3 regions of the Metabacillus sp. 113a genome follow, and region 1 is predicted to be linked to each of the others. Evidence: predicted binding sites of a transcription regulator. Region 1 holds the regulator's gene; each other region holds the start of a gene.

The links. Region 1 encodes LexA, which represses DNA repair genes until DNA is damaged. Its sites were predicted from a motif close to CGAACATATGTTCG; they were not measured.
Region 2: the regulator LexA is predicted to act here: its motif matches at 888-901, upstream of uvrB (excinuclease ABC subunit UvrB).
Region 3: the regulator LexA is predicted to act here: its motif matches at 994-1,007, upstream of ACQCVE_RS01035 (DNA polymerase thumb domain-containing protein).

Annotation. Positions count from the first base shown of each region.
Region 1 covers NZ_JBNILJ010000001.1:589,496-591,764, forward strand. The annotation lists gene ACQCVE_RS03145 (YneB family resolvase-like protein) at 1-224, opposite strand, end outside; gene yneA (cell division suppressor protein YneA) at 233-553, opposite strand; gene lexA (transcriptional repressor LexA) at 705-1,322, shown strand; gene cysI (assimilatory sulfite reductase (NADPH) hemoprotein subunit) at 1,391-2,269, opposite strand, start outside.
Region 2 covers NZ_JBNILJ010000004.1:115,686-117,954, reverse strand. The annotation lists gene uvrB (excinuclease ABC subunit UvrB) at 1-816, opposite strand, end outside; gene ACQCVE_RS08835 (DUF2198 family protein) at 1,275-1,511, opposite strand; gene ACQCVE_RS08830 (haloacid dehalogenase type II) at 1,589-2,245, opposite strand.
Region 3 covers NZ_JBNILJ010000001.1:202,359-204,627, forward strand. The annotation lists gene ACQCVE_RS01025 (bifunctional cytochrome P450/NADPH--P450 reductase) at 1-251, shown strand, start outside; gene ACQCVE_RS01030 (hypothetical protein) at 270-707, opposite strand; gene ACQCVE_RS01035 (DNA polymerase thumb domain-containing protein) at 1,068-2,269, shown strand, end outside.

The DNA.
Region 1 (2,269 bases):
TCCTGAATGAGTATCGCCTCTGCTTCTCTTTTTTTCACCGCATCAAGAAGGGTAAGGATCCCCTCTCTCTCTATTTCATAGCCGCTGGCTTTCTCCATGATGGTCTGCACCGGTTCCATCCCGTGCTCTTCTGCAAGCGAGGAGAGTTCTTCCTTTTGCCTCTGCAGCGATGTCTCCTGTTCTGCCTTATCTGTGCTCACCCTGCAGTAAATTATCGCTTTCAAACAACCACCTACTCTTCTGAAGCTATCATCTTCGCATCTATTTTATACACTTCTTCTTTTTTAACCGGTATATACAGCTCTTCGCCAGGTTTAATGACGAGGGAAGTCATCCTGTTCTCCTTGTTGACCCACTCCACGAATTCAGTACTTGTAAGATCATGTCTGCCTTTGAGCTCTTCCGCAAGATCCCACAGCGTATCGCCTTCACGGATTTCTATTTTAGCATATTTTTCAAGCAGGCTGCTGTTCCCTTTATCAGCGGCTGCGTATAAAATTCCTCCAACAAGAAGTGCGAAAACAGAAATGTAAGCAAATGTAATTTTAGACATTTGAATCCCTCCAGAATGTTTGTTCGTATTTTGATAAATTCATTATAATCCGAACAAACATTCCCAGTCAAGAGGTTTTCGAACTTATGTTTGTATATGCAGGTAAATCATGCTATAATAACTATAAATTACTTACTCTGAGGTGCTAAGGATGAGCAAACTATCAAAAAGGCAACAGGACATTCTGGAATTTATTAAACAGGAAGTCAAAAGCAAAGGCTATCCTCCCTCCGTCCGTGAAATTGGCTTGGCCGTAGGCCTTGCCTCAAGCTCTACCGTGCATGGCCACCTTGCGCGGCTCGAGAATAAAGGATTGATACGGAGAGACCCCACTAAGCCGAGAGCGATTGAAGTACTGAACGAAGAACTGGAAATTCCAAAAAGCAGCGCTGTCAACATCCCGATTATCGGGAAGGTTACAGCAGGGGTTCCTATTACAGCAGTAGAAAACATTGAAGAATATTTCCCGCTGCCCGAACGTCTGGTCCCTCCTGATGACCATGTATTTATGCTTGAAGTTGTAGGAGACAGTATGATTGAAGCGGGAATTCTGGACGGAGACCTTGTGATAGTCCGCCAGCAGCAGTCTGCTAATAATGGAGAGATCGTGGTCGCCATGACGGAAGATGATGAAGCAACCGTCAAGCGCTTTTTCAGAGAAAAGGATTATATCAGGCTTCAGCCGGAAAATTCATCCATGGAGCCTATTATCCTGCGGAATGTTTCAATCTTAGGAAAAGTGATTGGCGTATATCGTACGGTGCATTGAGAGCCTTGTTCGTCAGGACAGGCTTTTTTTCTGCATAAAAAGAAGATGGCTGGCAGCCATCTTCTTTTTTATAACGCATGAAAGTTGGTTCCGTCAGTCGTTGCCCCGATGATGCCGGCACGGATGACATAATCCCCAAAATGTTCTCCTTGTTCTCTTTCCTTTGCGTAGCGGGGCAAAAGCTGCCCGAGCTCATTCAGAATTTCTTCTTCTCCAATGTTCTCTTTGTACATTTTGCTGAGCCGGCTGCCGTCAAAGGCTGCTCCCAAGTACATGTTATACTTTCCGGGAGCTTTTCCGATAAAGCCGATTTCCCCCAGTGCATGGCGGGCACATCCGTTCGGACAGCCGGTCATGCGGATGGTGATCTCTTCTCCCCGAAGACCGTTTATATCCACAATTTCTTCAATCCTGCTGATCAGCTCTGGAAGGTAACGCTCCGCCTCGGCCATAGCCAGACCGCATGTCGGGAGTGCTACACATGCCATCGAACTCCGGCGGAGTGCAGAGTGATGGGCTCCGTCTGTTAAGCCGTATGCTTGAATGAGCCCTTCAATTTCCGCCTTCTTTTCAGCAGCTACATTCGCGATGATAACATTTTGATTGGCAGTAAGGCGGAAATCGCCGGTATGCACTCTCGCGATCTCTTTTAAGCCTGTCTTAAGCTGGTAACCTTCAAAGTCCGCCACACGGCCGCCTTCTACAAACAACGTATAATGCCATGTGCCTTCTGTTCCTTCCACCCAGCCATAACGGTCCCCGTTATGGTCAAAATGAAAATCTTCAGGCTGCCCGAGCTTCCAGCCGAGCCTCTCTTCCAGCTCCTCTTTCACGGTTTCCAGGCCGAGGCGGTCGACTGTATACTTAAAACGTGCGTTCTTTCTTTCAGAACGGTTGCCGTAATCCCGCTGGATGGTAATGATCTTTTCCGACAGCTCCAGAATTTT
Region 2 (2,269 bases), on a different contig from region 1:
GGCTAATTCTTCATCCAGCTCTTTTTCTATGTTTTCAATGGCTACGCGCATTTTTTCTTCTCTTGTGACGAAGTGGGATGCAGGGAAGACAGCGACATGCTCGCGCTCGCCCAATATCTCGCCCGTCAATGCATCCACCTCGCGGATCCGGTCAATTTCATCTCCGAAAAATTCAATCCGGATGCAGTGCTCATCTCTTGAAGCCGGAAAAATTTCCACTACATCTCCCCGCACTCTGAACGTTCCGCGCTTGAAGTCGATGTCATTCCGTTCATACTGGATATCTACAAGGCGTCTTAAGAGCTGGTTGCGCTCAAGCTCCATTCCGGTCCGCAGCGAAACGACGAGTTCTTTATATTCCTCCGGTGAACCGAGGCCGTAGATGCAGGATACACTGGCAATGATGATGACGTCTCTGCGCTCAAATAATGAAGTCGTGGCCGAATGGCGCAGCTTATCAATTTCATCATTGATGCTTGCATCCTTTTCGATGAAGGTATCCGTCTGCGGAACATAGGCTTCCGGCTGGTAGTAATCATAATAGCTCACAAAATACTCTACAGCGTTGTTCGGGAAAAACTCTTTGAACTCGCTGTAGAGCTGGCCGGCCAGCGTCTTATTGTGGGCAATGACAAGCGTTGGCTTGTTTACTTCCTTAATGACGTTTGAAACAGTAAAGGTTTTCCCCGTTCCTGTTGCACCAAGAAGCGTCTGATGCTTCTTGCCCTCATTAATTCCTTCAACCAGTTTTTTAATAGCCGCAGGCTGATCCCCTTCCGGCTGATATTTCGAAACTAATTCAAAGCGCTGTTCCACAAAAAGGCCTCCAATTCACGCAATATCGTAATCATATTTTACCATAGTCCGTGGAAGTTTTTCCAAACATACGAACTGACGTTTGCGGTATTTTTTCATTCTGTCTTACAGGTTTCCCGCTTTTAGTGTTCTGCAATCTTTTTAATCAGAAATTCCGGCACATAAGAGGGTGCCCGCTTCGGCTTTTTTGTTTTAGAGGGAAAGTTAATCAAGCCGAAAGGCAGCTGCTTTGCTTTTTGGTTCGGTAATTGGGGGGTATTTTCTCTATTTGCAATGGCGGAGATTACTCAATGCAATAATGCAAAGGAGACTGCTGCGCGTTATAGGTTTCAGGGACGGGTTTGAAAAGGGGAACGAACCTTTGGGAATAGACATAATCAAATTAAAATACCCGGGAATGCTCAATCAGCTTTCCCGGGCTTGCTTCTCTTTGAAAGGTTTTTAGACAGCGCCTGTGTCTATTTATTCAAATGGTTTGGCTTTCGCGTCATTTTCCTCGCATACATGGCTCCGGCTACAAGGGATACAGCATCCAGCCCCACGATGTAATCAAACTGGGTGTAGCCCTTAAGGTAGGATGCAATAATTAATGCCGCAGTCAGCAACGTTCCGACAATATAACTGTATGTGACTCTCGTAAAGAGCACAACGAGAACAAATAGAAAAATCAATGCCAAGATCGCCTTCGTCAGCATTGGGTAACTCCCTCTTCCCTGTATAGTAATAGATTTATTCTATCACGGAAAAAAAAGTTTTGCATGCAGGCCTCTCATCATTGAACAGCTTCAAGGCCTTTCAGGTCCCTGAAAATATATTCTGGATGATAGCCGAGGCTTGAGACGGGTTCGTTTTTCCGGTTGATCCAGGCTGTTCTGAATCCGAAGCTTGCGGCACCTGCAATGTCCCATTGATTGGATGAAACAAATAAAATGTTTTTTTTATTCAGCCCGAGCTTTTCCATCGCGTAGCTGTAGGCGGCCGGTGAGGGTTTATACTGCCGGATTTCATCTGCACTTAAAGCTCCGATCCAGTCTGTTAAGCCGTTATGTTCAATCAAAGGATCAAGCATTTTCTTCGTACCATTCGAGTAAATGTACGTTTGTCTGCCTTTAAGACTTTTTAAGACCTCTTCTGTTTCTTCAAATGGAGTGAGCTGTTCATATGCTTTCATAAGCTCGCTCATTGTATTCCGGTCTGCTTCTTCTCCATGAAGGTCCAGTGCTGCTCTTAATGCTTTTTCTGTGAGTTCGTCAAATGGTTCGTATTTTTGAAGAATTTGGCTAAGAAAAAAATATTCCATCTGCTTTTCCCGCCAGGTTTTGCTTAATTCCTCTCCTTTACCTTCGAAAAATTGTCCGCATTTTTCTTTTACTGAAAACACATCAAACAATGTTCCGTATGCATCAAATAAAATGGCCTTGATTGTCATTGAGTAAGCCTCCCTTTTGTCTAT
Region 3 (2,269 bases), 390 kb from region 1:
AGGATGGGAAAGCGAAAACGTATGTGCAGCATCTTATGAAAAAACATGCATCTCAAGTGATATCGCTTTTTGACCAGCATGCACATCTATACATTTGCGGGGATGGCAGCAAAATGGCACCGGATGTGGAAGCGGCAATGAAAGAAATCTACCAGGCCGAAAGAGATTCATCCGAAGAAGAAGCGGCCGAGTGGCTCGCTGATCTGCAGCAGCAGGGCCGTGTTGCGAAAGACGTTTGGGCAGGAAAATGATTGCAGAGAAAGCAGCTCTTATCGGGGCTGCTTTCTTACACTTGAAAGGAGAATATATCCGAAAGCCGTTCCGCAGATCGAGCTGATCATGAGATTTTGCAATGTCCCATAGCCTCCTGTGAGAAAACCTGGAAAAGGCAGGAGGTGCTCGCCGGTAAGAAATTGAAGGTTTGCTCCGGTCAAGTATGCAAGCGGCAGGCCAATGATCAGGAGCTTTAGCCACCCGATTTTCCAGCGCCCTTCCCGCCAGATGTCCAGTATCAGCTCTGGAGCTGCAAACAGCATCCCGGCTGCAACCGGGAAGAGATATTGAAACGCTGAAAATGTTCTAAGGTCATAAATTTCTTTCGCTTCCTTTTCTAACACCATTCCGAATCGCACACCGCTATATAAGAACCATCCCGCCACAAGTAAAAATACGAAATAAACAATCCCATTTCTAACGGAATTTGCCATATTATCCCTCCTCACCCTTTATACCATTATATTCCATTAATGATGGATTTACACTCTTAATACTCCTGCGCCGGTTCTTCATCTTCCCAAAGTTCCGTCCATAATGGTTGAATGAACAGATCAGCCTATTCTCCAGCGGTGCTTTTTGCAACGTCACAGCTGCTTGCTATTTCCCCTGTTATAAAGCCATTCCTTCTGCCTGAAAAAAGATTTCCCCCCAGGAAGGCTTTCTTTTTGCCTGCTATCATGCAGTTTTTCACTGTTCGCCAAAAACTACCATTGAACACGAACGTTTATTCGATTATGATTAGCGGTATAATAGAACTACGAACACACATTCTTGTTGGAGGGGTAAGTGAGATGGAGTATGACCAGCTTCCCAAAAAGAAAATTCTTTGCATTGATATGAAAAGCTTTTATGCGAGCTGCGCGGCGGTTCTGATGGGGCTTGATCCGCACACGTGCTATCTTGCTGTAGTCGGTGATACCGAACGGCAGGGAAGCGTGGTGCTGGCCGCATCTCCCCGGCTGAAAAAGGATTTCAATATTAAAACAGGATCAAGAAAGTTTGAAATTCCGGACGATCCCCGGATTCATGTGGTAAATCCGAAGATGGCGATGTTTATCCGGATTTCAACGGAGCTTTCCAAAATGTTTCACCGGTATGTTCCGCGGGAGGCAATCCACATTTACAGCGTCGATGAAAGCTTTATTCAAGTAGACGGGGTGGAGCACCTTTGGGGGGATGCGACCACAATCGCCTGGAAAATCAGAAGTGAAATGGAGCGGGAATTCCAGCTTCCATGTGCAATCGGCATCGGTCCGAATATGCTGCTGTCCAAGGTTTGCCTTGACATCGAGGCGAAAAAGACCGGTGTGGCGGAATGGACCTATGATGACGTAGAAACGAAGCTTTGGAATCTAAAGCCTTTGAGCCAAATGTGGGGCATTGGCGGCAGAATGGAAAAAAACCTGAACCGGATGGGGATTTTCAGCATCGGCCAGCTCGCCCGCTACCCGCTTGAGCGGCTGGAGAAAAAATTCGGCATCATGGGAAATCAGCTTTATTATCATGCATGGGGGGTGGATCTCTCTGATATTGGCGAACCGATTTTGCAGGGGCAGATCAGCTTCGGCAAAAGCCAGATTCTGATGCGCGATTATACCGATCCAAAGGAAATCAGGCATGTGATCCTTGAAATGTGCGAGGAAGTAGCTCGGAGGGCCCGCCATCACTACCGGGCCGGCCGAACGGTCAGCTTCGGAGTCGGATACAGCAAGGATGAGCTCGGCGGAGGTTTTTACCGCTCGCGGACGATGGAGGAGCCGACCAATATTACGATGGACCTCTACCGCACGTGTCTTGAGCTGTTTGATGAATTTTATGATGGAAAAACGGTCCGCAAAATTTCAATTGCTCTTTCCAATATTGAAGAGGACGCGGAAAGCCAGCTTAACCTGTTTCAGCCCGACCGGGAGAAGCACCGGACTCTCGGGTATGTCATGGATTCTATCCGAAGCAAATACGGCTCTGACTCCCTGCTCCGCGCCGTTTCCTATAC